DNA from 3 places in the Comamonas sp. 23 genome. Region 2 is predicted to be linked to each of the others. Evidence: predicted binding sites of a transcription regulator. Region 2 holds the regulator's gene; each other region holds the start of a gene.
The links. Region 2 encodes NrdR, which represses ribonucleotide reductase genes. Its sites were predicted from a motif close to CACNANATNTNGTG; they were not measured.

Region 1 (9,511 bases), 2.0 Mb from region 2:
AGCGGCCACGTACTTGGAGCCTTCGCGCACGATGGCTTGGGCCAGCACGGTAGCGGTCGTGGTGCCGTCACCAGCGATGTCGTTGGTCTTGGAGGCCACTTCCTTCACGAGCTGGGCGCCCATGTTCTGCAGCTTGTCCTTGAGTTCCACTTCCTTGGCCACGGACACACCGTCCTTGGTCACGGTAGGGGCGCCGAACGAACGCTCGAGCACCACGTTGCGGCCCTTGGGGCCCAGGGTCACTTTGACTGCGTTAGCCAGAATGTTCACGCCTTCAACCATGCGTGCACGTGCTTCACCGCCGAATACTACGTCTTTTGCTGCCATTTTTGGCTCCTAAATACTTGAAAACTTGAAATGAGAATGAATGCTCGGGAGAGAAAGCGTAGCGAGCAGGTGTCAGGCTAGGCGCACGGATCGCAGCAACCGGAACGTACTTGGGTACGTGAGGATTGCGAGCACCGCGCAACGACGCCTGGCGCCTGCGCAGTAGCTTTATTTCTCGACGACGGCGAAGAGGTCTTCTTCCTTCATCACCAGCAGTTCATTGCCGTCCACCTTGACCGATTGGCCAGAGTACTTGCCGAACAGCACGCGGTCGCCGACCTTCACACCCAGGGTGATGGACTCGCCCTTGTCGTTCTTCTTGCCTGGGCCGACGGCCAGCACTTCGCCTTGGTCTGGCTTTTCAGCAGCGTTGTCGGGGATGTAGATGCCCGAAGCGGTCTTGGTTTCGTTTTCCAGACGCTTAACGATCACGCGATCGTGCAGAGGACGCAGGTTCATAACAACTCCTTCAATATCAATACCAGGTTTTGATGAAAGATGGCCCGGCAGATGCCGCGCCAAATACGCAAAAATGTCTGAGAAGTGGTGGTTTTAGCACTCTACCCCTTCGAGTGCTAATAATAAGGTCATTTGATGACAGTTCAAGACTGCGGGGGCTAAAAAATCGATCCAGGGGCACTGCCCGATCACGATACCTCTGCGCAAGAATCACGAAAGCGCTGGTGGGGACTGAAGATGCTGCTATTGAAAGAGGTGCATCTCATGGCGGCAGCCGATCCCGCGCAGCGCACCCATGCTGCGAAGCCCGCACGGGGGCCCGGGCCAGATCACCGCAGCTGGAACTTCCATGCATGGGCCTGGAGGCGGCATGCCCCGGGTCAGTCCGGCAGCTCGATCTTGAGCGTGGCCGACAGCATCTGCACCAGCAAGGCCTCGGCCTGGGCGAAGTCACCCGCGTCCAGCGCGGCCTTGTTTTGCAGCAGCGCAAACTGGGTTTGCTGGTCGACATAGCCTTGGGTGATGGCCCAGATGCTGAACATCAGGTGCTGGAAATTGACGGGCGCAATCAGGCCTTGTTCGGCCCAATGCGCAAACGCTGCCACATTGGCTGCCAGCAACGGGGCGATGCGCTCGCGCACGGCCGAGGCGGCAAAGGGCGCGCCAGCAATCATCTCCTTGGTGAACAGCTGGCTGCCATAAGGGCGGGTGCGTGCAAATTCGAACTTCTCGCGGATGTACTGGCGGATCTGCTGGGCCGGGTCGCCGTCCTTGGACAGGCCTGTCATATGGCCCAGCCAGTCGTCGATCACCGATGCCAGCACGGCCTGGTACAGCGCCTCCTTGCTGGGGTAGTAGTACAGCAGGTTGTGGCGGCTAAAGCCGGCATCCTGCGCGATCTGCTCCAGCGGAGCACCTTCAAAACCCAGCAATGCGAAATGCCGCTCTGCCGAGCCCAGGATCAGGTCAATCTTGCGCAGACGGGCCGCACTGGGTTTGCGTGCCATCTCTGCAGTGGCTGCCTGCGAGAGCGCTGGCGGTGTGGGAAGGGCATCATTCATGAGCCTGTATTGTCTGGCATTTGCGATCGCCGATGGCGCGGCTGCATGAAGAACCTGCTGGTCGCGGGCGATTTCCTCGCGCTGTGACGCTGTCCTGGTGGACTGTCTGGCAGACCCGTCTGCTGCCTTGCTCACCGAGCCGGCTTGGATGACGCATCCATCGAAGGCGTGGGCAACGATGCGCGCTCTGGACCGTGGCAACTGGGAGCGGTTGTTGCGGCGTCATTGGCTTTTTTGTGCGCACCAAGCAGCGGACACCAGGCATAAAAAAAGGCAACGCATTGTGCGTTGCCTTGGATGCCAAGCGGTGCCTTGCGGCACCCGGGCATGCTGCCCGGCTTGGGGTAATTATTGTGGGCGGCTGTTGGTTGGGAAAGGCCATGCCGCATTGGTGCTGAGCACGGTCTTGACAGGCTCTGCAGCAGCAGGCGCAGCAGCTGGGGCCTTGGCAGGAGCAGCAGCCTTCTTGGCGGGAGCAGCCTTCTTCGCAGGTGCTGGAGCCTTGGCAGCAGGGGCCTTGGCAGGAGCAGCGGCCTTCTTGGCGGGAGCTGGAGCCTTGGCAGGAGCAGCAGCCTTCTTGGCAGGAGCAGCGGCCTTCTTGGCGGGAGCAGCGGCCTTCTTGGCGGGAGCTGCAGCCTTTTTGGCAGGAGCGGCAGCCTTCTTAGCTGGAGCAGCGGCCTTCTTCGCAGGAGCGGCCGCCTTCTTAGCTGGAGCTGCAGCCTTCTTGGCAGGAGCAGCGGCCTTCTTGGCAGGAGCTGCGGCCTTCTTCGCAGGAGCAGCAGCCTTCTTGGCGGGAGCTGCGGCCTTCTTGGCAGGAGCAGCAGCCTTCTTCGCAGGAGTGGCAGCCTTCTTCGCAGGAGCGGCAGCCTTCTTCGCAGGAGTGGCAGCCTTCTTCGCAGGAGCGGCAGCCTTCTTCGCAGGAGCGGCAGCCTTCTTCGCAGGAGCTGCAGCCTTCTTAGCTGGAGCAGCGGCCTTCTTCACGGCAGTCTTGGCAGCTGCGGTGGATTTGGTTGCGGGCTTGGCGGCGGCCTTCTTGGCGGCTGGCTTAGCAGCGGCCTTTTTGGCGACGGCCTTAGCAGCAGGCTTTGCCGCTGCCTTGGTGGCGGCTGGCTTGGCAGCGGCCTTGGGCTTTGCAGCTGCCTTGGGGGCGGCTGCCTTGGTTGCAACTGCCTTCTTGGCAGTTGCCTTGGTGTCAGCAGTTTTCTTGCTTGCTTTGGACGTTGCCATGCTCTTCTCCTTCGGTCAATTTAGAAAGCAGACTTCATGCCTGATTGAATTCGACACGAAGTTTTGATAGCAAACTGAATTGTGCATCAGCTGCTAGCAACTGGCATAGTGCAAACCTCAATAAAGACGCCAAATTTCACAGTTTTCTCTCAGGAAAACCACATTCTGACGAGGTTTGCACATCAAGGTCGGCGTCAATCCCAGGAAAGCGCGCCACCGGACTGGTATTCGATGACCCGTGTCTCGAAGAAATTTCGCTCCTTTTTCAGGTCGATCATCTCGCTCATCCACGGGAAAGGGTTGTCCTCGTTGGGGTACAAAGCATCCAGGCCGATCTGCGTTGCGCGGCGGTTGGCGATGTAGCGCAGGTAGCCTTTGAACATCGATGCGTTCATGCCCAGCACACCTCTTGGCATCGTGTCTTCGGCGTATTGGTATTCAAGTTCGACTGCCTGAATAAACAAGGCCTTGATCTCGTCCTTGAACGCGCTGGTCCACAGCTGCGGGTTCTCCAGCTTGAGCTGGTTGATCAGGTCGATGCCGAAGTTGCAGTGCATGGACTCGTCGCGCAGGATGTACTGGTACTGCTCGGCTGCGCCCGTCATCTTGTTCTGGCGGCCCAGCGCCAGGATCTGCGTGAAGCCGACATAGAAGAACAGGCCCTCCATCAGGCAGGCAAAAACGATCAGGCTTTTGAGCAAGGTCTGGTCGGTCTGCGGCGTGCCGGTCTGGAAGTGGGGGTCCATGATCGCCTCGATGAAGGGGATCAGAAACGCATCCTTGTTGCGGATCGAGGGAACCTCGTTGTAGGCGTTGAAGATCTCGGCCTCATCCAAGCCCAGCGACTCCACGATGTACTGGTAGGCATGCGTGTGGATGGCTTCTTCAAAGGCCTGGCGCAGCAGAAACTGGCGGCACTCCGGCGCAGTGATGTGGCGGTAGGTGCCCAGCACAATGTTGTTGGCGGCCAGCGAATCGGCGGTGACGAAAAAGCCCAGGTTGCGCTTGACGATGCGGCGCTCGTCCTCGGTCAGGCCATGGGGCGATTTCCACAGCGCGATGTCGCGCGTCATGTTTACTTCTTGAGGCATCCAGTGGTTGGCGCAGGTGGCCAGGTATTTCTCCCAGGCCCATTTGTATTTGAAGGGCACCAGCTGGTTGACATCGGTCTTGGCGTTGATGATTCGCTTGTCGGCGGCATGGACGCGCTTGAATGTGGCGGCTGGGGATGCGGCAGGCGATGCAGAGGGCGAGGCCGCAGAGGTGGCCGGCGCGGCTGGTGTGGCCAGCGCGTCCATCGAATCTTCTTCAAAGCTCAACATGAATGAATGCTCCTGGTGGGGGCCGCGGCTGCGGCCAGGTTCAGACGGTTAGCAGCTCTTACTGGCAGGCTTCGCAGCCGGGGTCATCGATGGCGCAAAAGCGGATGTCGGTGCCGGGCGCGGCGGACTGCGATGCAGCAGCGGCGGCGTGGGCGACAGCCTGGGCGACGGGCGACGCATAGCTGCTGGGCACGGCATTGAGCACGCGGCTTTGGATGGTGGATTTCTCGGCCTGCGTGGCGCTGGTGGTGCGCAGGTAGTAGGTGGTCTTGAGGCCACGCACCCAGGCGAGCTTGTAGGCATCGTCGAGCTTCTTGCCCGAGGCCCCTGCCATATAGATATTGAGGCTTTGCGCCTGGTCTATCCATTTCTGGCGCCGGGAGGCCGCTTCCACCAACCAGACGGGGTCGACCTCAAAGGCTGTCGCATACAGGGCCTTGAGTGCGTGGGGCACGCGGTCGATGGGGCGCAGCGAGCCATCGAAATGCTTGAGGTCCATGACCATCACATCGTCCCACAGGCCCAGCGCTTTGAGGTCGCGCACCAGGTACTGGTTGATGACGGTGAACTCGCCCGAGAGGTTGGACTTGACCGAGAGGTTGCCAAACGAGGGCTCGATCGAGGCATCGACACCGACGATGTTGGAGATGGTGGCGGTGGGCGCAATGGCCACGCAGTTGGAGTTGCGCATGCCGTCCTGCGCGATCTTGCGGCGCAGCGCCTCCCAGTCCAGGCGCATGCTGCGGTCGACCTGCACATAGCCGGCCTGGCCGCGCGCCTGGGCGAGCAGGTCCAGTGTGTCCAGCGGCAAGATGCCTTGGCTCCAGAGCGAGCCGGGGTAGCTGCTGTAGACGCCGCGCTCGCGCGCCAGCTCGGTCGATGCCCAGTAGGCGTAGTAGCAGACGGCTTCCATCGAGGTGTCGGCAAACTGCACGGCCGCATCGCTGGCGTAGGGGATGTGCAATTGGTAGAGGCTGTCCTGAAAGGCCATGATGCCCAGGCCCACCGGGCGGTGGCGCAGGTTGGAGTCGCGTGCCTTGCCCACCGCGTAGTAGTTGATGTCGATGACGTTGTCGAGCATGCGCATGGCCGTGGCGATCGTGCGCTTGAGCTTGTCATGGTCAAGCGCCAGGCCGCCTTGGCCGTCGTCCTTCAGGTGGCGTGCCAGGTTGACCGAGCCCAGGTTGCAGACGGCGGTTTCCGTGTCGCTGGTGTTGAGCGTGATCTCGGTGCAGAGGTTGGACGAGTGCACGACGCCGGCATGCTGCTGTGGGGAGCGCAGGTTGCAGGCATCCTTGAAGGTGATCCAGGGGTGGCCGGTCTCGAACAGCATCGACAGCATCTTGCGCCACAGATCGACCGCGGGCACGGTCTTGCTCAGCGCCAGCGCGCCGCTGGCCGCCTGGGCTTCGTAGGCGGTATAGGCGCGCTCGAAATCCTGGCCAAAGCGGTCATGCAGATCGGGCACATCGGAGGGGGAGAACAAGGTCCACATGCCTTTTTCCATGACCCGTTGCATGAACAGATCGGGGATCCAGTGGGCGGTGTTCATGTCGTGGGTGCGGCGGCGGTCATCGCCGGTGTTCTTGCGCAGCTCCAGAAACTCCTCGATGTCCAGATGCCAGGTCTCCAGGTAGGCGCAGACGGCGCCCTTGCGTTTGCCGCCCTGGTTGACGGCCACGGCCGTGTCGTTGACCACCTTGAGAAAGGGCACCACGCCTTGCGACTCGCCATTGGTGCCCTTGATGCGGGCGCCCATTGCACGCACCGGCGTCCAGTCATTGCCCAGACCGCCGGCAAACTTGGACAGCAAGGCGTTTTCGCGGATCGCATCGTAGATGCCGCCCAGGTCATCGGCCACCGTGGTCAGGTAACACGACGACAGCTGCGAGCGCAGGGTGCCGCTGTTGAACAGGGTGGGCGTGGATGACATGAAGTCAAAGGACGAGAGCAGGTCATAGAACGCGATGGCGCGTGCATTGCGGTCGTCCTCCTTCAGCGCCAGGCCCATGGCCACGCGCATGAAGAAGGCCTGGGGCAACTCGATGCGCTGCTGGCGTACATGCAAAAAATAGCGGTCGTACAGGGTCTGCAGACCCAGGTAGTCAAACTGCAGATCACGCTCGGGCTGGAGAGCGGCGGCCAGCCGGTGCAGGTCAAAGTCCAGCATCTCGGGGGCGAGCAGTTCGTGCTCAACCCCTTGCGCGACAAAGCCGGGGAAGTAGCTGCGGTAGGCCGCGCCCATATCGGCACTGCTGACGTCCTGGCCGATCACTTCGCGCGTGATGGTGTGCAGCAGCAGGCGCGCGGTGACAAAGCTGTAGTCCGGGTCCTTTTCGATCAAGGTGCGGGCAGCCAGAATGGAGGCCTTGAACACCTCGTCCATGTGGACGCCGTCATAGAGGTTGCGCAGGGTCTCGCTGAGGATGGGCGCGGGGTCGACGTCCTGGCCCAGGCCCTGGCAGGCTGCGGCAATGCGGTCATGGAGTTTTTTGACATCAAGCACCACCTGCTGGCCCCGGTCCTGCACATGCAAGCTGGCATGGGCCGGCGTGTGCTGGGCCTGGAGCTGGGCACGCTCCTGGTTGCGGCGCTCGCGGTACAGCACATAGGCGCGTGCCACCTCATGGTTGCCGCCGCGCATCAGGCCCAGCTCGACCTGGTCCTGCACATCTTCGATATGGAAAGTGCCGCCGCCCGGGCGCGAGCGCATCAGCGCGCGCACCACCGTGTGGGTCAGGTTCTCGACCACTTCGCGCACACTGGCCGATGCCGAGCCCTGGCTGCCATGCACGGCCAGGAACGCTTTCATGATGGCGGTGGTGATCTTGGGGGGCTCGAAAGGGACGACTGCTCCGTTGCGCCGCATGATCTGGTAGTCCGGCAGTACGGTAAATCCATCCAGGGTGCGCGAGCTGGCGGCCGGTGCGGCTCGTTGCTCGGAAAGCGAAGCAGCGCTCATGATGTCCTCTCTGTGGTGCGTGAAAAGCCGGAGAAACAGCGCTGTGCATGCCGGTATCACTGAGCCGCTGGATACCACCTCACACTACATATAGTGTTTTATTAAGCGCTGGACACTACCTGTAGTGTATGGCGCAATGCATGGTTTGTGTGTAGTGCCGATGACCATGCTGCGCAGCAAAACGGCGGCTACTGCGCATGGCGTCGTGGTTTGCGCCTGCAAACCACCACTGTGCGTGTGTTTCTGCGCCATCTGCGTTGCAGAGCCTGCGTAAAACTTAGGCATTGCATCTGAAAAAAAATTTTTCAGATGTGGGGAAATTGCTGTGTTTTTGAAGTGCGCATGCCATCAGCTGCATGCGGATGCGTGAAAAATGCAGGCTGTTTAGAGGGTTGGCCTATAGCCTGATTTAGAGCTGCCAATACGGGCCAGCAAACCAACGGTTTGCGGTTGGAACGAGGCACACCGCCGCAGGCCGTACAAGCGTAGGGCAAGGTGGGGCAACGACGATCAAGGGGGGTGTTGCTGGCTCTCAGAGATGCAGTGAGGCAGGAAACATGGATGCCGGCCAGGCCAGATCCTGCTGCAGCTGGGGCCACAAAAATCCTGGGCCCGGGTCGTTCTTGCGGCCTGGCGCAATGTGTTCGTGGCCGGCGATATAGGCGATCGCATACTGGGCGCGGATCTGCTGGCACAGCTGCACCAGACTGTGGTACTGGGCGGGCTCGAAAGTCTCGCCCTCCAGGCCTTCGAGCTCGATGCCGATGGAGTCGTCATTGCAGCGCGGCCGGCCGCGCCAGAACGACTGGCCGGCATGCCAGGCGCGCTGGTCGGCGCTGACAAACTGCCACACCACGCCTTGGCGCGTGATGAAGAAATGCGAGGACACCTGCAGGCCCCGGATGCTCTGGAAGTAGGGGTGCGCATCCCAGTCGAGCTGGTTGGTAAAGAGCCGCTGCACATCCCCCGTGCCGTAGATGCCCGGCGGCAGGCTGATCGAGTGGACGACCACCAGATCGATGCATGCCCCCTCGGGCCGGGGACTGTAATTGGGCGAGGGGCAGTGCGTGGCCGTGCGCAGCCAGCCTTTTTGCCAGAGCGCAGCTTGCGGCGCGGTGGCAGCGTGGGGAGCGGGGGCGCCGGGCGGCGTCTCGGGCAGATCTTGGGGCATGGCGTTGGGCCCCTAGGGCTGCACCCCATCGCTGGGGTCATGGATCTGCAGCCGCTCCATGCGGTAGCGGATCTGGCGCAGGCTGATGCCCAGGCGGTTGGCCGCTGCGGTGCGGTTAAAGCCAAACTCCTGCAGCGCGCGCACGAGGATGTCGCGCTCGATGCCATCGAGCCAGGCCTGCAGATCGGCGGGCAGATCCTGTGGCGGCGCAAAGCCGTGGAGGCGCTGAGGCGCGACGGCTGCGGCCTTTGGCGCGGGCGTGGGCTGCTCATAGGCAGGGGCCGGCTCTGCAGCCTGGCTGTGCACGGGCGCCGGATGCGCGGCATCGGCCCGGGCCGGCTCCACATCCAGAAACGCGCCATCGCTCAAGGCGACCGAGCGCAGCAACAGGTTTTCCAGCTCGCGCACATTGCCCGGCAGTGCATGGCCTGCCAAGGTGTGCAGCGCCTGGGCGCTGAGCTGGGGCACCGGCTGGCCGCTCTCGCTGGCGATGCGCTCGAGCAGCGCCTGGCACAGCGCAGGCACATCTTCGCGGCGCTCGCGCAGCGGCGGGATGAAGATGTCAATGACGTTGAGCCGGTAGTACAAGTCCTGGCGAAAGCGCCCGGTCTGCACGTCGGCCGCCAGGTCGCGGTGGGTGGCACTGACGATGCGCACATCGACCGCTTCTTCCTGTTGCGAGCCCAGGGGCCGCACCTTGCGCTCCTGGATCGCACGCAAGAGCTTGGCCTGCATCGACAGCGGCAGCTCGCCGATTTCATCGAGGAAGAGGGTGCCACCATGGGCTGCCTGGAAAAAGCCTTCGCGGTCCTGGTTCGCGCCGGTGTAGGCGCCTTTGCGGGCACCAAAGAACTCCGCTTCGAGCAGGTTCTCGGGGATGGCGCCGCAGTTGACGGCCACCATCGGCCCGCTGGCCCGCTGGCTGTTGCGGTGCAAGGACTGGGCCACCAGCTCCTTGCCGGTGCCCGATTCGCCGCGCACC
Region 2 (9,511 bases):
ATCTGCGCGTGGGCGTCAAGGTGCTGCAGGAGTGCATCGAGCGCGCCGGCTCGCTCGAAGGCGGCCTCAAATACTATGTGGGCGCAGCCAACCTGCCGACCGACGGGGGCTACGCCGCCAAGGTGATGGCCGAGCACTTCCGCATCAAGCAAGTGGCCGAAGGCCGCAGCAACACGCCCAAGGCACCGGTGGCCCCCGCTGCCAAGCCTTCACTGTCGGCCCAGGCGGATACGCCCGCCGCAGCCGGTACCGTGGCCGACAAGGCCAAGGCCGCCAGCAACAGCGCAGCTGCAGGCAACGCTTCTGAAACCGTGGCCCTGGCTGACAAGCAAGCCGCGCTGCCAGCAGCGGCCAAGGCCGAGGCCACCGCCGTGGCCATGGGTTCCTGATCTGCCCCTCCGGCTCGTCGCCCTGTTAGCACAAGCACCCTGCGGGGTGCTTTTGTTTTTTCTGGCCTTGGCACAGCTTCCCTGAACCGGTTTTTATCCAGACGTGGCGATAAACCCATTGCCCCAGGCCTGTGCAGCCTCGGCTACACTAGCCGGGTACGCGACTGGCGATAGACATCTGTATGACCGGATTGTTGACGTGGAATGCAGGCCCGGCCTGCAGCAACCACCGGGGAGCGTACCGTGCAGTGCCAGGGCGAGCGCATCGCCCCCCGCACCCGCCACGTGTTAGCCGTGCGCCTGGGCAGCCCCTGTTTTCGCCAACCTCACTGTTGGCAGGCAGGGCTCACTTCTGACTCCAACGACCGCCATGTACCAACGTAACATCCTTGTCGAACAGACCGACGCAGAACTCTTTGCGGCCATCCAGGCCGAAAACCAGCGCCAAGAGCAGCACATCGAGCTGATCGCCAGCGAAAACTATGCCTCCCCTGCCGTGATGTGGGCCCAAGGCACCCAGCTGACCAACAAGTACGCCGAAGGCTACCCCGGCAAGCGCTACTACGGCGGCTGCGAATTTGTCGATATCGCCGAGCAGCTGGCCATCGACCGCGTCAAGCAACTGTTTGGCGCAGATGCTGCCAATGTGCAACCCCATTGCGGCGCATCGGCCAATGAAGCGGTTTTCCTGGCTTTCCTCAAGCCCGGCGACACCATCATGGGCATGAGCCTGGCCGAAGGCGGTCACCTGACCCATGGCATGCCACTGAACATCTCCGGCAAGTGGTTCAACGTCGTCTCCTACGGCCTGAACGAAAAGGAAGAGCTGGACTACGACGCCATGGAAAAGAAGGCGCACGCGACCAAGCCCAAGCTGATCATCGCTGGCGCATCCGCTTACTCGCTGGAAATCGACTTTGCCCGCTTTGCCAAGGTGGCCAAGGATGTGGGCGCGATCTTCATGGTGGACATGGCCCACTATGCCGGTCTGATCGCCGCTGGCCAATACCCCAACCCCGTGCCCCACGCCGACGTGGTGACCACCACCACCCACAAGAGCCTGCGCGGCCCGCGCGGTGGCGTCATCCTGATGAAGGCTGAGCACGAGAAGGCCATCAACTCGGCCGTGTTCCCCGGCCTGCAAGGCGGCCCGCTGATGCACGTGATCGCAGCCAAGGCCGTGGCCTTCAAGGAGGCGCTGACGCCTGAGTTCAAGCAGTATGCCCAGCAGGTCAAGACCAACGCCCGCATCGTGGCCGAGACCCTGACCCAGCGCGGCCTGCGCATCATCTCTGGCGGCACCCAAAGCCACGTGATGCTGGTGGACCTGCGCGCCAAGGGCATCACCGGCAAGGAAGCCGAAGCCGTGCTGGGCGCTGCCCACATGACGATCAACAAGAACTCCATCCCCAACGACCCGGAAAAGCCGATGGTCACCAGCGGTATCCGTATCGGTACGCCCGCGATGACCACCCGTGGTTTCAAGGACGAAGAAGCGCGCCTCACGGCCAACCTGATCGCCGACGTGCTGGACAACCCACGGGACGGGGCCAACATTGCTGCCGTGCGCGCAAAGGTCAACGCCCTGACCGCACGCTTCCCCGTCTACCGCTGATCTGACCTGCGCCCGCGCCTATGAAATGCCCCTTCTGCAGCCATCCCGATACCCAGGTGGTGGAGACCCGTGTTGCAGAAGACGGCGGCTTTGTACGGCGCAGGCGCCAGTGCGGCAACTGCGAAAAGCGCTTTACCACCTATGAGCGGCCTGAGGTCAGCCTGCCGGTCATCGTCAAAAAGGACGGCCGGCGCATCGACTACGACCGCAGCAAGCTGCGCGGCTCGTTCAGCCTGGCGCTGCGCAAGCGCCCGGTCCCCATCGACAAGGTGGACCTGGCGCTCGAGCATGTCGAGGACAAGCTGCGCACCTTGGGTGCGCGTGAGGTACAGACGCATTTGATCGGCGAGCTGGTCATGGCCGAGCTGCAAAAGCTCGACAAGGTGGCCTACATCCGCTATGCCAGCGTCTACCGAAGCTTCGAGGACATTGACCAGTTCAAGTCCATCGTCGACGAGGTAACGACCCCGCCGCCCGAGCCCAGGAAAGACAGCGCCCGTAAAAAGGACTGAGGCACAAAAAAATGCGAACCCTGGGTTCGCATTTTTCTTTGGAGACCAGCCACGGAGCCGGCCCGGGCTGCGCCTTGTCAGTCTTGCGGCGCCTCGGCGGCAATCGGCCCCACCGCCTGCACCACATCGCTGTTCTGGGCGCGGTGGCGCAGCGCATGGTCCATCAGCACCATGGCCAGCAAGGCCTCGGCAATCGGTGCGGCGCGGATGCCCACGCAGGGGTCATGCCGGCCCTTGGTGATGACCTCGGTACTCTTGCCCTCGGTATCGATGGACTCGCGCGGGCTGATGATCGAGCTGGTGGGCTTGATGGCGATGCGGATCTCGATGTCCTGGCCGGTGCTGATGCCGCCCAGAATGCCGCCGGCATTGTTGCTGCGAAAGCCCTGGGGGCTGAGCGAGTCGCCATGCGTAGTGCCGCGCTGGGCCACGCTGTCAAAACCGGCACCAATCTCGACCGCCTTGACGGCGTTGAGGCCCATCATTGCGTAGGCGATGTCGGCGTCGAGCTTGTCATACAGCGGCTCGCCCAGCCCCACCGGCACGCCGCTGGCCTGCACGCGGATCAGCGCGCCGCAGGAGTCGCCCGCCTTGCGCAGCGCATCCATATAGTCTTCATAGCGGGTCACATCGGCCACCGGCGCAAAAAACGGGTTGTTAGGCACATGCGACCAGTCCTCAAAAGGCAGGGCCACCTCGCCCACCTGCAGCATGCAGGCGCGGAACTCGGTACCGAACTTCTCTTTGAGCCACTTTTTGGCCACGGCGCCAGCGGCCACGGTGGGCGCGGTCAGGCGGGCCGAGGAGCGGCCACCACCACGCGGGTCGCGGATGCCGTACTTGTGCCAGTAGGCATAGTCGGCATGGCCGGGGCGAAAGCTCTGCGCAATATTGGAGTAGTCCTTGCTGCGCTGGTCGGTATTGCGGATCAGCAGCGCAATCGGCGTGCCCGTCGTCTTGCCCTCGTAGACGCCCGAGAGGATCTCCACGCTGTCGGGCTCATTGCGCTGGGTGACAAACTTGCTGGTGCCGGGGCGGCGGCGGTCCAGGTCCTGCTGGATATCTGCCTCGCTCAACGCCATGCCCGGTGGGCAGCCGTCAATCACGCAGCCAATTGCGGGGCCATGGGATTCGCCAAAGTTGGTAACAGTAAATAAGGTGCCGAAGGTATTGCCGCTCATAGCCCGCCATTATCACTGATGCCGGTGCCCCACGCAGCCCCACAGGGCTCACCAGCGGGGCGGGTCACCGCCAGGCGGCTGGCCGGCATGGGGCCAGCCGCCTGGCAGGCCCTGCAGCACCGCACTGTGGCGCACCGCACGCAGGCGGCCAAAGCCAGTGTCCATCTCTTCCAGATAGGCGTCGGGCGGCGCGCCGCTGGGTGCCGTAGCCGCCGCAGCGGCTACCGGCCGCTGGCCCATGGACTGCAACCACTGTGCGACGCGCGCCAGCGACACCTGCACATGCCAGCTGCCGCCCTGCTTTGCCTGGCGGTAGAGCGCAGCCTGGATGCCAAAGGCCAGCAAAAAGCCCGCGCTGTAATCGAGAATCTGCAGCGGCAGCGCCCGCAGCCCCGCGCTGCCAAACGCCTGGCCTTCGGCCCAGTTGATGCCGCAGACGGTCTGCACCAGCGAATCAAAGCCGCGCCGGTCGGCCCAGGGGCCGCTGCGGCCATAGGCTGACAGGCTGGCATAGACGATGCCCGGCCGCTGCCGGGCGGCAGACTGCGGATCCAGCCCCAGCGCATCCAGCGCGCCCGGCCGGTAGCCTTGCAGCAGCACATGGGCCTGATCCAGCAACGCGGCCATCTTTTGCTGGCCTGCCGGGGTTTTCAGATCCAGCAAGGCCGAGCGCTTGCCCCGGCTCATATCGGCAATGGCCTCGATATTGGGCAGACCCGGCCCATTGAGCATCAGCACATCGGCCCCTTGCGCCGCCAGGCTGCGGGCTGCCACGGGCCCCGCCAGAATGCGGGTCAGGTCCAGCACGCGCAGGCCAGCAAGCGGCCGGTGCTGGGCAGGCGCGGGCCCATCGCGGGGCGCGGCGGGCTGGTCGCTGTCCAACTGCGTGATCGACAGCAAGGGCTGCGCGGCCACCGCCGCACTTTGGGGATGGGCCTGCCAGGCCTCAGGGCTGCGCGCAGCTGCCACCACGAGGCCCAGCGCTGCGGCGCGCTCCTCCGCTGCCTGCGCCGTCCAGCCTTGGAGCGCGTCCGCCACCTGCTGCCGCGTGGTGGCAGCGCCCGTGGGCAGGCCCAGGAGCCGCAACACGCCATCGCGGTGGTGGTCAAAATTGGCATGGATGCGCAGCCAGCCCGGCTCGCCCACATCGGCGCCGCAGGCATAGAGGCCCGAGATGGGCGCCCACAGGTTGGGCTGCTCGCCGTCCAAGGTGAAATAGCCACTGCACTCGGCCAGCACATGGCCCACATCCACCTGGAACTGGGGCATGGCCCGCTGCTGGCGGCGCTGGTACAACAAGGCACTGGCCAGGCCGCTGGCCGCCACGGCCGCAGGCGCTGCCACATCCAGGCAAAAACTCGAGGGGTAGGCAGCGCCATCGCCGCTGAGCGCCAAAGCGCCCTGCTCCAAAGCCTGCGCTGGCAGGCCCGCTTGCTGCCAGAGCATGTGCACGCTGGCCTGTATGGCCGCATGCAGCGATTGCTGCGCCAGGTGGTGGCTGGTGGGGCTGTGGTTGTTAGTAGTTGGCAAGACGTTCTCCTGGTTGGCACATGGCCGCCATTGCATACCTGCCGCACCCCGGGGTCAATCTTGATTGGGCCGATACACATACCATTCAACTCGCCTTGCAGTAGCATGGCCCATGGTTGCTTCACGTCCCTCTCCCACCCCACCTTCCGAAGACGACAGCCCCTGGCTCAGCAGCCAGCAGGCCGCCGCGATGCTGGGTGTGCAGCGCGCCAGCCTCTACGCCTATGTCAGCCGGGGCCTGCTACAGGCGCACCGCCAACCGGGCCTGCGCGGCCATGTCTATGCCCGCATCGATGTGCAGCGCCTCGCGCGCCAGCGGCACACCGTGCGCAACCCCGCGCAGCTCGCCCGCTCCACCCTCGACTGGGGCACACCCGTGCTGCGCTCGGCCATCACACAGGTGGCCCAAGGCCAGCTGTACTACCGGGGGCGCGATGCCCTGCAATGGGCGCAGCACGCCAGCCTGGAAGACACCGCCGCGCTGCTGCTGGGCCAGCCCATCGCGGCGCAGTCCAGCAGCGCCCGCATGGCCCCGACCAAGGCGTCCGCAGCATCGCCCGTGCCACAACCCCGGTCACCCGACCAGGCGCTCAGCGCCTGGCACAGCCTGCCCACCAGCGAGCCCACGCTGGCCAGCCCCGGCTGGCCCCGGCCGCTGCTCCAGCAGATGCTGTGGGTGCTGACGGGGCTGCCGCCGCCTCCTGGTGCTGCGCCGCCCCAGGCCGAACGGCTGGTCCACCAGCAGCTCGCTGCACTCTGGCGTGTGGATGCCGCCGGCGAAAGCACCCTGCGCCAGGCGCTGGTGCTGTGCGCCGACCATGAGCTCAATGCCTCCAGCTTTGCAGCCCGGGTGGTCGCATCAACCGGCGCCAGCCTGCATGCCAGTCTGGGCGCAGGTCTCGCCGCGCTGACCGGCCCACTGCACGGGGGGATGACGGCGGTGATCGACCAGCACTGGGACGACTGGCATGCGGCGCCACGGGCTGGCGATGCACTGCACCCATCGCTCACCCAGCTGCTGGCCGACACCCGCACCCATGGCAGCCCGCATTACTGCGCAGGCTTTGGCCACCCGCTCTACCCGGCAGGCGACCCGCGCAGCCAGCGCCTCATCAGCCTGCTGCCGGCCGATGCGCACCGCAATGCCTTGCTGGCAACAGTGCACCGCCAAACCGGCCTGCACCCCAGCCTGGACTATGCGCTGGTCGCCATCCAGCGCGGCCTGGGCCTGCCCGCGGGCGCTGCCTTTGTGCTGTTTGCACTGGGCCGCACGGCAGGCTGGCTGGCCCATGCGCTGGAGCAGCGCGACAGCGGCCAATTGATCCGCCCCCGCGCCCAGTATGTGGGCCTGCCAGCGCAAACAGATGCTCAGGCTGAGAACCCAGCCTCCACCGATAACACGGTCGGCCGCATCCCCGGGCGCATCATCCGTTTCTGACCAATACCCAGCATCTGTTCCAAAGCAAAGGCGCAAAAAAGCGGCCTCGCGGGCCGCTGCAGTAGCGGTTGTGGAAGTCGCCGGCTCAGCCGCCAAGCTGCGCCGGTCCCCCATCAAGAATCCGTCTCGCCTTCCACCGGCCAATCGCGGATATAGGCCTTGAGCATCTTGTTCTCGAAATTCTGGCTGTCGACGACGGCCTTGGCCACGTCGTAGAAGCTGATCACGCCCATCAGCATCTTCTTGTCCATCACCGGCATGTAGCGGGCATGGCGGTCGAGCATCATGCGGCGCACCTCGTCCATGTCGGTTTCCATCGTGCAGGTAAGCGGTGCGTCGTCCATCACGCTGCGCACAAGGATATTGCCTGCAGTGCCGCCGTTGTTGACGATGGCCACGATCACCTCGCGGAACGTCAACATGCCCACCACATCGCCGTGCTCCATCACCACCAGTGAGCCAATGTCCTTCTCCGCCATGGTCTGGATCGCGTCGCCCAGAGGGTCGTTGACGCTGGCCGTGTAGAGAGTGTTGCCTTTGAGGCGGAGGATATCGCTGACTTTCATGGGTGTCTCCTTGTACCGTTCTCCGATGCTGGCGGGGCCCACCTGCGTGCACACGCATCGGCGACAGGCCTGCCCGCCCAGGTCTGCTAAATATAGCCGACAATGCCCGTCCAGAACGACAACATCGCGGAGATACGCCATGCCCGGTTACACCGACCCCGGCTTTGACACCCTGAGTCTGCACGCTGGCGCCCAGCCGGACCCGGCCACCGGGGCTCGCGCCGTCCCCATCCACCTGACCACCTCCTTCGTCTTCGAGTCGAGCGACCACGCAGCCAGCCTCTTCAATCTGGAGCGGCCCGGCCATGTCTACAGCCGCATCAGCAACCCCACCAATGCGGTGCTGGAGCAGCGCGTCTCGGCACTTGAAGGCGGTGTGGGCGCGATCGCGGTGGCCAGCGGCCAGGCCGCGCTGCACCTGTCGGTTGCCACCTTGATGGGCGCGGGCAGCCATATCGTTGCCAGCACCGCGCTCTATGGCGGCAGCCAGAACCTGCTGCACTACACCCTGGCCCGCTTTGGCATCGAGACCACCTTTGTCCAACCCGGCGATATCGACGGCTGGCGCGCTGCGGTGCGGCCCAACACCAAGCTGTTTTTTGGCGAGACCGTCGGCAACCCCGGCCTCGATGTGCTGGACATCCCCACCGTCTCGGCCATGGCCCATGAGGCCGGCGTGCCCTTGCTGGTCGACTCCACCTTGACCTCGCCCTGGCTCATCAAGCCCTTTGCGCATGGCGCCGACATCGTCTACCACTCGGCCACCAAGTTTCTCTCCGGCCACGGCACCGTCATTGGCGGCATCGTGGTCGACGGCGGCAGTTTTGACTGGGAAAAGTCGGGCCGCTTCCCCGAGCTGACCGAGCCCTATGACGGCTTTCACAACATGGTGTTCAGCGAGGAATCGACCACCGGCGCCTTCTTGCTGCGCGCGCGGCGCGAAGGCCTGCGCGACTTTGGCGCCTGCATGAGCCCGCACAGCGCCTGGCTGATCTTGCAAGGCATCGAGACCTTGCCGCTGCGCATGGAGCGCCATATGCGCAACACCGAAAAAGTGGTGCAGTTCCTCGCCAGCCACCCGATGGTCAGCCGCGTGGGCCACCCGATGCTGGAGAGCCACAGCTCCTACGCGCTGGCGCAAAAGCTGCTGCCGCGCGGCGCAGGTTCGGTGTTCAGCTTTGACATTGCCGGCAACCGCAACCAGGGCAAGAAGTTCATCGAGACGCTCAAGGTCTTCAGCCACCTGGCCAATGTCGGCGACTGCCGCTCGCTGGTCATCCACCCGGCCAGCACCACGCATTTCCGCATGCACGACGACGCCTTGGCGCAAGCGGGCATCAGCCAGGGCACGATCCGCCTGTCCATCGGCCTAGAAGACGCCGACGACCTGATCGATGACTTGAAGCGCGCGCTCAAGGCCGCAGAGAAGGCCGCATGATGGAAATCCGTGTCTTTGCACCGCAAGATGCGCCTGCCGTCGTTCAGCTGTGGAACGACTGCGGCCTGACCCGCCCCTGGAACGACCCGCACAAGGACATTGCGCGCAAGCAGAGCGTCTCGCCCGAGTTGTTCTGGGTCGGTGTCGATGAACAAGGCGCGGTGATCGCCAGCATCATGGTCGGCTACGACGGCCACCGCGGCTGGATCAACTACCTGGCCGTGCACCCCCGGCACCAGCGCCAGGGCCATGCGCGCCAGCTGATGCAGCGGGCCGAAGCCGAGCTCACGGCGCTGGGCTGCCCCAAGCTCAACTTGCAGGTGCGCGCCGGCAACGAGGCGGTGATCGCCTTCTACGAAAGCCTGGGCTATGCCAACGACCAGACCGTGAGCCTGGGCAAACGCCTGATTGCCGACATCTAGCCTCAGCCACACCATCGGAGCACAGACATGCAAATCCAAGTACAAGGTGCCGACCTGTATGCCTACACCGGCGGCAAGGCGCTGGATGCGAACCAGCCCACTGCCATCTTTATCCACGGCGTGCTGTGCGACCACAGCGTCTGGGCGCTGCAAAGCCGCTACCTGGCCAACCATGGCTGGAACGTGCTGGCCATCGATCTGCCCGGCCACTGCAAAAGTGCCGGCGCCGCGCCGCGCACGGTGGAAGAAGCGGCCGAGACCATCGCGCAGCTGCTCGATGCCGCAGGCCTGCAGCAGGCGGCCCTTATCGGCCACAGCTGGGGCAGCCTGATAGCGATGGAAGCGGCCGCACGCCTGGGCGCGCGTATCAGCCACCTGGTGCTGGTCGGCACGGCCGACCCGATGAAGGTCGCCCCCGCT
Region 3 (9,511 bases), 530 kb from region 2:
CTGCAGCACGCGGCTGAAATCGGCCACGCGCAGGGTCACGCCCATCGCAAACATGATCAGCATCAGCAGCTGGGCAATATGGGGCTTGAAGCCCAGGAAGGCCGAGGGCGCGCTGTAGGCGATCAGCGCCATCACAGCCGCCCAGACGGGGAAAAGACGGGTCAACAAGGCAAGCACGGATATATCCAGACCAAAAACGGGCCCCAGGTTGTGCGGAGGGACAAATCCGGATGCACAGGGGCCAAAAAGCAGGGAGTGGCTGATGCGTGGTCGCGGCTGCGCTGTCACGCTCGTCCGCCGGGCAAGGTGCCCGACCAGGGATAGCGGACCGGGGCAGCAAAAGGGCGGTGAACGCGGCGCTACCGGTGGGTAGCGGGCAGGCGCTGGGAGCTTGTGGCTGGCCGCATCAGAGCCGCGATCATACGGTTACGGCTGCAACTGGTTGGGGCGGGCGGCGGGGTGGCATCACTGCGCAGTCGGATATTGGCGCGCACTGCCTGGCGGTGCTGGGGCAGGTGCGGGCACCGGGCTTGCCAGTGCAGCTTACCGATGGGATGCTGGCATCTTTTGTACCCACCGCATGCTACGTTCCAAATAGCACGCTTGGGCGCCAATGCAGGGCTGGGTGCTCGGCACACCTGCCTGGTAAAAAGAGCGGCTCATGCGGCCTGCATTGTAGGACTGAAGGCTTTTTGTGCCCAGCGCCGGCATGCTGTGGTGGCAATCGGCAGATCATCCAGTAAAGTTGTTGAGATTGGTTAACGATCTGATGCATAAGTGCAACAAGGTGCCTGGGCACCACGCTGGTGCATCCCCTGCCTCGTAGTGCCTGCCATGGTCTGGCTTTTGAAGCTGGCCACGTCAGACAGCGGCACTGCCAGGCGATCTACAGCTCTGTGCCCTGCGGCCATGCATGCAGGACACACTTTTTGGAGGAGGGTGCAGATATGCCACCCCAAGCAGCATCTTCCATGCCGCTGCCGCAGATCGGCGGCTGGCTTGAACACAGTGTGGGCCCCTTGATGAGTTGGTGCGTGCTGGTTGCAGCTGCGGCACTTGCCGGGCACGCGGTTTTCCGACTCACCGGTTTTCCGCGCATGCTGGGCTATACAGTGGTGGGCCTGCTCGCTGGCTGGCTGGGCTTTGGCGATCTGCCCTGGCCGCTGCAGGGCAACACCCAGGTGCTGCTGCACACGGCAGTGGGCACCAGCATGCTGATTGCGGCCTCGCAAATCTCCCTGAAATGGCTGATGCGACAGCCATTTTTGCTGTTGCAAAGCCTGGTCGAATCGATGGCCGCTCTGGTGCTGGTCACGGCCACTTTGCAATTGCTGGGCATGGGTTGGGCGGTGTCGCTAGGGGTAGGGGTGGTGGCCATGGTGGCCTCGCCCTCGGTGCTGCTGCGCATCTCGGCCGACCTGCGCTCCAGTGGCGCCGTGACCGACCGCAGCTTGCTGATGGCCACCTTGGGCTGCATATATGCGCTGGTGCTGGGCCTGGTGGTCACCGTGGCCTGGTCGCCCGTCGCGGGCACGGATGCGCAATCGGGCCTCGTGCTGACGGCAGCTGGCATGGGCCACTTGCTGTGGAGCCTGGGTTTGACCCTGCTGTGGGCGCTGCTGACCACCGCCGCGCTATGGCCGGTGCTGCGCTGGCGATCGTCGCGCAGTGATTCCACGGCGCTCTACATGCTCGCGGTGCTGGTCGCTGCCAGTTTGCTCGCGGAGCGTCTTGGCGGCTCGGCGGCGCTGGGCTTTGTGCTGGCCGGTGTCATGCTGCGCAACCTGAGCCCCAAGCCCATGGTCTGGCCCTCGGCCTTTATGGCCGGCAACACCATGCTCAATTTGCTGATGTTTGTGCTGGTGGCCAGCATGGCCGGCCAGATTGCACCCAGCGCGGCGCTGATCAGCCTGGTCGCTGCCGTCAGCCTGGCGCGGCTGCTGGGCAAGATGGGCGGCGTGCTGCTCTTGGGCGCGGGCACCGGCATTGGCTGGTTGCGCCAGTGGCCGGTGGCCTGCGCACAGTCGCCCAGCTCGGGCCTGGCCTTGCTGCTGGCTTCCGGCCAGGTGGCGCAATGGGCTGCGATCAACCCGGAAGTGGCAGTGAGCGTGTCGTCCATCGCGCTGCCGATGATTGTGCTGTGCGAGGTGATTGGCGTGCTGCTGGCCTCGCTCGCTTTGTGGCGCAGTGGCGAGGCGCACCGCGGCATCGGCCTGTCTGCCCTCACCAGCAAGGAGAAACGCCATGACGCTTGAAGCCTTCCACCAGTCCGAGGCCTTGACGCTCGGCGTCGAGCTGGAGCTGCAGCTGGTCAACACCAACCACTATGACCTGACACCTTATGCGCCCGATATGCTGGCCTTGCTGAAAAACGCGCAGGTGCCCGGCTCCATCGTGCCCGAGGTGACCACGAGCATGATCGAGATATCGACCGGCATCTGCACCGACGCCCAGGACGCCTACCAGCAGCTGAGCGTCACGCGCGATGCGCTGGTCAAGGCGGCAGACAAACTCAATATTGCGCTGGCCGGCGGCGGCACGCACCCGTTCCAGCAGTGGCACCAGCAGCGCATCTACAACAAGCCGCGCTTCAAGGAGATCACCGCGCTCTACGGCTACCTCACCAAGCAGTTCACCATCTTTGGCCAGCATGTGCATGTGGGCTGCCCGGGCGCCGATGCGGCGCTGATGATGCTGCACCGCCTCTCGCGCTATATCCCGCACTTTATTGCGCTGTCGGCCTCCAGCCCCTTTGTGCAGGGGCAGGATACGGCCTTTGATTCGGCGCGGCTCAACTCGGTGTTTGCGTTTCCGCTCTCGGGCCGGGCGCCGTTTGCGCTGCACTGGGAGGACTTTGAGCGCTACTACGACAAGATGACCGCCACCGGTGTGATCCACAGCATGAAGGACTTCTATTGGGATATTCGGCCCAAGCCGGAGTTCGGCACGGTGGAGGTGCGGGTGTTTGACACGCCGCTGTCCATCGAGCGCGCCGTGGCGCTTGCTGCCTATGTGCAGGCGCTGGGCGCCTGGTTCCTGGCCGAGGAGCCGTTCGAGCCTAGCGAGGATGACTACCTGGTCTACACCTACAACCGCTTCCAGGCCTGCCGTTTTGGCCTTGAAGGCGCCTATGTGGACCCGGCAACCAGCGAGTCCTTTGGGCTGCGCGAGCATATCTTGCTGACATTGCAGCGCATCCAGTCCTATGTGCCGGAGAACAGCAAGGAGGCCTTGCAGCAGTTGCGCAAGACCGTCAACGAAGGCGTCAACGACGCGAGCCGCCTGCGCGAAGCCTATGCCCATGCCCAGCAGCTGCCTGAGGTGGTGCGCCAGTCGACCTTGCGCTTCCGGTACTGAGGCAAAACCGGCAATTAAATCCACCGGGTTGAAGGCCATCCGGGGCTGGCCTGCATTACAGTGCATGGGCCAGCCCTTCTTTTTGCCTTCACCCGTGTCTGAAAAAACTCTGCTGCTTATCCAGGTCGGCACACCGCCCGACGACATCCGTGCCCAGGTCGGCGATCTGCCGCTGTGGTTCTCCGCCGTCCTCGCCGCTGGGCCTGCCTTCCAGGTGGTGCGGGTGTTCGAGGGCGAACCCTTGCCGCCGCATGATGCACACAGCGCTGCGATCATCACCGGCTCCTGGGCCATGGTGACGGACCTGCTGCCCTGGAGCGAGGCGACCGCCCAATGGATACGGGAGGCGATGGCGCGGGACATGCCGCTCTTTGGCATTTGCTACGGCCACCAGCTGATGGCCCATGCGCTGGGCGGCCGGGTGGACTACCACCCCCAGGGGCGCGAGATGGGGTGCCTGGATATTGCGCTGCTGCCAGGCGCAGAGCACGAGGCCTTGCTCGCAGGCTCAGGCCGGCACTTCAAAGCCAACCTGACCCATATGCAGACGGTGCTGGAGCTGCCGCCCGGCGCCCGGGTGCTGGCCCGCTCGGCCCATGATCCGCACCAGGTCGTGCGCTATGGGCGCCATGCGGTGTCCACCCAGTTCCATCCGGAGTTCAGCCCGGCTGTGGCTGCCGCCTGCATCGAGCTGCGCGCGCAGGTGCTGCAAGCTGAAGGTTTTGACCCGGCGGCGATGCTCGCGCAGCTGAGCGACACGCCCGTGCCCCAGCAGATGCTGCAGCGCTTTGTGGCCGCCTATGCCGGCCAGCCAGCAGCTGCGCCGGCGCTGCAAGCGGCCCAGGTGCCTCAGGCCGAGACGATCTTGACGGTATAGCCCTTGCCGGAGGCGATCACCTCCATCAGGCGATCAATATTGGGATGCGCGCCGGGGCGGGCCTTGGCGTCATCCGTGTGCTCGGCAAAGATCGTGAGGCCTTCTTCGGCCGCTGCCACATTGATGTCGCCATGCTTGGCCGCCAGCGCGTTGTAGACCTTGACCGAACCGGCTTTGCCCGGTGCATTGGGAATGGTGGCCGCCACCTGGCCATCGGCAGCGATCAGTTGCAGCTCGGCGATATGGTCGATGGAGGGCAGGGACTGGAGGTTGTCAGCAAAAGCCATGGGGATTCCTGGGCGCAAAGGTAGTATCAAAAAAATAGCTGCCGGTGCTTATTGCATGGGCAGCTCACGGGTTTTGTATTATGCAGCAGCGCTTGCCGCCAACGGGGGCTGGCAGCGCTCCTCGCGCGCATTAGCCCTGGGCCTTGACCAGGTCCATGATAAAGCGCCAATGCGCCTCGTCCACCGGCGTGATCGACAGGCGATTGCCTTTTTGCAGCACGCGCATCTCTTGCAGCTCTGGGTACTGGCGCAGTGCAGCTACCGTTATCGGCCTGATCTTGCGCAGCGCCTGCACATCGAGCATCAACCAGCGCGGGGCCTCCGGCTTGGACTTGGGGTCATAGTATTTGGACTGCGGGTCAAACTGGCTGGTATCGGGCCGCAGCTGGCCTGCAATGCGGGCAATGCCGTAAATACCGGGCTCGGCGCAGCTCGAATGCCAGTACAGCACACCGTCACCCACCTGCATGTCATCGCGCATGAAGTTGCGCGCCTGGTAATTGCGCACCCCATCCCAGGCAATGGTGGCATCGGGGGCGCTGAGCGCATGGTCGATCGCATAGTCGTCCGGCTCGTTTTTCATCAGCCAGTAGCGGGGGGATGCAGCATTCATGGTGTTCGTTGGTGAAGGGGAGGGAGCCATCGGGTTGCACGGCCTGGAGCCAGCCGCGCATGCATGCGCCATGCTAGCCGATGCGCCGGCGCTGCTGCTGCCAGCACAGCCATGCGGGCCTGCGGATCACCGGCGGCGTTTATACGAGACAAGCCACAGCGGAATTGGCAGCAACATAGTACAATAGAGAGCTTTGCAAGCTTTTATAGCTTGGAGGCGTTGGCTGCCCTGGCAGCTGCGCCGTCAATATTGTGTGGGATGCTGGCTGTTGCGCCCCGTTGTCGGGCTGGCAGATTTCCACTTGGTTGCCTTGAAGGCCCTTGCCCCTTGGGTGGCGAGAGTTGGCAAGGCCCTCCCGAACCATGGAGAGAGCCACCGCTTGTTGGTGGCACTGAGAACAGCATGGCGAACCGGTTTCGCACATGCACCACTAGACAAGGATTCGTCGACTTATATGGCTAAAGAAGAACTGATTGAGATGCAAGGCTCCGTGACCGAAGTGCTGCCCGATTCGCGCTTTCGCGTGAAGCTGGACAACGGCCACGAGCTGATCGCTTACACAGGCGGCAAAATGCGCAAGCACCACATTCGCATTCTGGCCGGTGACAAGGTGTCGCTGGAGATGTCGCCCTACGATCTGAGCAAGGGCCGCATCACTTTCCGTCACCTGCCTGGCCGTGGCCCGGCACCGACCCAACAACGTTAACCGCATCGGTGGTGGCCGCTGTAAAAAAATCGTCAAATACGAAATGCAGCTGCCAAACCCTGGTTACAATAACGGCTTAGTCGGAGCGTAGCGCAGCCTGGTAGCGCATCTGCTTTGGGAGCAGAGGGTCGCGAGTTCGAATCCCGCCGCTCCGACCATTCCATTTAAAAACCTGTTGCATGCAAATGCAGCAGGTTTTTTGTTTTGGCAATTCTTGGCAATTCGCGATATGGCGCGGTTTATCCTGATGGCGCGCCGGCAAGCATCTTTCACATGCTGCTTCATGCACGGCGGGTGGCGCGGCCCTCTCGGTTTTGCTGCGCAGCGGGCAGGGCGGCTGTCTCGCCAACCGCCCCAGCAGATGAAAAGTTGTCAAAGTAATCATTTTTCGCCGGAAGGCGCTCCGGCTCGATATACAATAGCGGCTTAGTCGGAGCGTAGCGCAGCCTGGTAGCGCATCTGCTTTGGGAGCAGAGGGTCGTGAGTTCGAATCCCACCGCTCCGACCATCCTTATCGAAACCTGTTGCACGCAAGTGCAGCAGGTTTTTCGTTTGGGCAGTCCTTGAAAAAGACGATGCATTGCCCGCTATGCAGCTTGGTCTATGGCTTGATGGCCCAGGCCATCAACCAGATGGTGATCGCCATCAACATCGGGGGATGATGCCCCTCTTCATCACCGGGAATGTGCCCACCCGGATACATATATTTACCGGCGCTCTGCGCGTTGATTTTGCTGCATTCTTCGCCCAGTCCGCCAGTGCCTAGCAGAAATCGAGCCTGATTTTCTGCTGCCAAGAACGCTACAGGTAGCGTACACTCAAGCCCATAGACACCATATGTAGTGTCCACCGCTTCCCCCACAGGTTGTTTGATGCTGGTCTCGCTCCAGCCAAAACGCGCCAGCCATGCCTGGCGCGTTTTGGCGCGGGACTGCCGCGTCTTGCGCCCGTGGTCCTGCGTTTTTTATCCCATTAGAAACATCGCAAATGAACCAGACAAGCACTATGAGAGTCACCAAGCGTGACGGTCGCGTTGAGCCTATCGACCTCGACAAAATCCACCGGGTGATTGACTGGGCGGCCAAAGGCCTGAGCAATGTGTCGGTCTCCCAGATCGAGCTGCAGTCGCATATCCAGTTTTATGACGGCATCCGCACCGATGCGATCCATGAAACCATCATCAAGTCTGCGGCCGACCTGATCTCCGAAGACGCACCCGACTACCAGTACGTGGCAGCGCGCCTGGCCATCTTCCACCTGCGCAAGATCGCCTTTGGCCAGTTCGAGCCGCCCCATTTGTACGATCATGTGCAAAAGCTCACCGAGCTCAAGAAGTACGACCCGCACCTGCTGGCCGATTACAGCCGCGAAGAGTACGACGAGATCAATGGTTTCATCGACCACTGGCGCGATATGGACTTCTCCTACGCAGCCGTCAAGCAGCTCGAAGGCAAGTACCTGGTGCAAAACCGGGTGACCAAGCGCATCTACGAGAGCCCGCAGATTCTGTATGTGCTGGTGGCGATGAGCCTGTTTGCCAAGTACCCGGCCGACCGCCGTCTGCAGTACATCAAGCGCTTCTATGACGCCGTCTCGCGCTTCAAGATTTCGCTGCCCACGCCCATCATGTCGGGCGTGCGCACCCCGCTGCGCCAGTTCAGCTCCTGCGTGCTGATCGAGTGCGATGACAGCCTCGACAGCATCAATGCCACCACCAGCGCCATCGTCAAGTACGTCTCGCAGCGCGCCGGTATCGGCATCAACGGCGGCCGTATCCGTGCGCTGGGCAGCGAGATCCGGGGCGGCGAGGCACAGCACACCGGCTGCCTGCCTTTCTTCAAGATGTTCCAGTCGGCCGTCAAGTCCTGCTCGCAAGGCGGCGTGCGCGGCGGTGCAGCCACCTTGTTCTACCCACTATGGCACCTGGAAGCCGAGTCGCTGCTGGTGCTCAAGAACAACCGCGGCGTCGAGGAAAACCGCATCCGCCATCTGGACTACGGTATCCAGATCAACCGCATGCTCTACCAGCGCCTGATCAAGGGGCAGAGCATCAGCCTGTTCTCGCCCCATGATGTGCCTGGTCTGTACGAGGCCTTCTTTGCCGACCAGAACAAGTTCGAAGAGCTGTACGTCAAGTACGAGGCTGACGAATCCATCCGCAAGCGCACCCTGCCAGCAGTGGAGCTGTTCTCGCTGATGATGCAAGAGCGCGCCAGCACCGGCCGTATCTACATACAGAACGTTGACCACTGCAACACCCACAGCCCGTTCAACCCGGCCGTGGCTCCCGTGCGCCAGTCGAACCTGTGCATGGAAATCCTGCTGCCCACCAGCCCGCTCGAAGACATCAAGGACGAAAACGGCGAAATTGCGCTGTGCACCCTGTCTGCCTTCAACCTGGGCGCGCTCGAGTCGACCGATGAGCTCGAAGAGCTGGCCGACCTGATCGTGCGTGCGCTCGATGCACTGCTGGACTACCAGGACTACCCGGTAGCCGCTGCCCGCATTGCGACCGAAAAGCGCCGCTCGCTGGGCGTGGGCGTGATCAACTACGCCTACTACCTGGCCAAGAACGGCGTGCGCTACTCCGACGGTTCGGCCAATGGCCTGACCCACCGCACCTTCGAAGCCATCCAGTACTACCTGCTCAAGGCCTCGGTGCAGCTGTCGCGCGAGTTCGGCCCTTGCACCGCCTTTGCCGAGACCAACTACGCAGCCGGCATCCTGCCGATCGACACCTACAAGAAGGATATCGACGCGCTGACCGATGAGCCCCTGCACCTGGACTGGGAAGCCCTGCGCGCCGAGATCAAGACCCACGGCCTGCGCAACTCAACCTTGACGGCACTGATGCCGTCCGAGACCTCCAGCCAGATCGCCAACGCGACCAATGGCATCGAGCCTCCACGCGGCTTTGTCTCGGTCAAGCAGTCCAAGGACGGCATCCTGCGCCAGGTGGTGCCGGAGATCGATCGCTTGAAGGGCCAGTACGAGCTGCTCTGGCAAATGCCCAACAACGAGGGCTACCTCAAACTCGTGGGCCTGATGCAGAAGTTCGTCGACCAGTCCATCTCGGCCAACACCAACTACGATCCCCAGCGCTTTGCCGATGGCAAGGTGCCGATGCAGCAACTGCTCAAGGACCTGCTGCAGGCCTACAAGTTTGGTGTGAAGACGCTCTACTACCACAACACCCGTGACGGTGCCGAAGACATGCAGGGCGCAGCGGCAGAAGACGACTGCGCCAGCGGCGCCTGCAAGATCTAAGCGGAGAGAAGGCGATGGCATACAGCACCTTCTCCAAGGTCGACAATGACCAGCTCAAGGAACCGATGTTCTTTGGCAATTCGGTCAATGTCGCCCGCTACGACCAGCAGAAGTACCCGATCTTCGAGAAGCTGATCGAAAAGCAGCTCTCGTTTTTCTGGCGCCCTGAGGAAGTGGACATCACGCAGGACCGGATCGACTACCAGAACCTGCCCGACCACGAAAAGCACATCTTCATCAGCAACCTGAAGTACCAGACGCTGCTCGACTCCATCCAGGGCCGCAGCCCCAACATGGCCTTCCTGCCGCTGGTATCGCTGCCCGAGCTCGAGACCTGGATCGAGACCTGGGCGTTTTCCGAGACCATCCACTCGCGCTCGTACACGCACATCCTGCGCAACATC

Region 1: the regulator NrdR is predicted to act here: its motif matches at 7,441-7,454, upstream of ACPEE1_RS19170 (ribonucleoside-diphosphate reductase subunit alpha).
Region 3: the regulator NrdR is predicted to act here: its motif matches at 6,672-6,685, upstream of nrdA (class 1a ribonucleoside-diphosphate reductase subunit alpha).

The regions. Positions count from the first base shown of each region.
Region 1 covers NZ_CP187127.1:4,236,602-4,246,112, reverse strand. The annotation lists gene groL (chaperonin GroEL) at 1-327, opposite strand, end outside; gene ACPEE1_RS19190 (co-chaperone GroES) at 496-786, opposite strand; gene ACPEE1_RS19185 (TetR family transcriptional regulator C-terminal domain-containing protein) at 1,167-1,847, opposite strand; gene ACPEE1_RS19180 (histone H1) at 2,196-3,074, opposite strand; gene ACPEE1_RS19175 (ribonucleotide-diphosphate reductase subunit beta) at 3,269-4,396, opposite strand; gene ACPEE1_RS19170 (ribonucleoside-diphosphate reductase subunit alpha) at 4,455-7,358, opposite strand; gene ampD (1,6-anhydro-N-acetylmuramyl-L-alanine amidase AmpD) at 7,891-8,529, opposite strand; gene ACPEE1_RS19160 (sigma-54-dependent transcriptional regulator) at 8,542-9,511, opposite strand, start outside.
Region 2 covers NZ_CP187127.1:2,220,298-2,229,808, reverse strand. The annotation lists gene ACPEE1_RS09975 (lytic transglycosylase domain-containing protein) at 1-389, shown strand, start outside; ZMP/ZTP riboswitch at 540-702, shown strand; gene glyA (serine hydroxymethyltransferase) at 760-2,004, shown strand; gene nrdR (transcriptional regulator NrdR) at 2,025-2,516, shown strand; gene aroC (chorismate synthase) at 2,594-3,697, opposite strand; gene ACPEE1_RS09955 (CoA transferase) at 3,746-5,143, opposite strand; gene ACPEE1_RS09950 (citrate synthase family protein) at 5,340-6,665, shown strand; gene ACPEE1_RS09945 (CBS domain-containing protein) at 6,779-7,231, opposite strand; gene ACPEE1_RS09940 (O-acetylhomoserine aminocarboxypropyltransferase) at 7,371-8,669, shown strand; gene ACPEE1_RS09935 (GNAT family acetyltransferase) at 8,669-9,091, shown strand; gene ACPEE1_RS09930 (alpha/beta fold hydrolase) at 9,119-9,511, shown strand, end outside.
Region 3 covers NZ_CP187127.1:2,752,965-2,762,475, forward strand. The annotation lists gene panS (ketopantoate/pantoate/pantothenate transporter PanS) at 1-177, opposite strand, end outside; gene ACPEE1_RS12355 (cation:proton antiporter) at 1,023-2,255, shown strand; gene ACPEE1_RS12360 (YbdK family carboxylate-amine ligase) at 2,245-3,357, shown strand; gene ACPEE1_RS12365 (glutamine amidotransferase) at 3,452-4,234, shown strand; gene ACPEE1_RS12370 (DUF2322 family protein) at 4,207-4,521, opposite strand; gene ACPEE1_RS12375 (EVE domain-containing protein) at 4,652-5,134, opposite strand; gene infA (translation initiation factor IF-1) at 5,589-5,840, shown strand; tRNA gene ACPEE1_RS12385 (tRNA-Pro) at 5,922-5,998, shown strand; tRNA gene ACPEE1_RS12390 (tRNA-Pro) at 6,272-6,348, shown strand; gene ACPEE1_RS12395 (hypothetical protein) at 6,442-6,636, opposite strand; gene nrdA (class 1a ribonucleoside-diphosphate reductase subunit alpha) at 6,846-9,107, shown strand; gene nrdB (class Ia ribonucleoside-diphosphate reductase subunit beta) at 9,122-9,511, shown strand, end outside.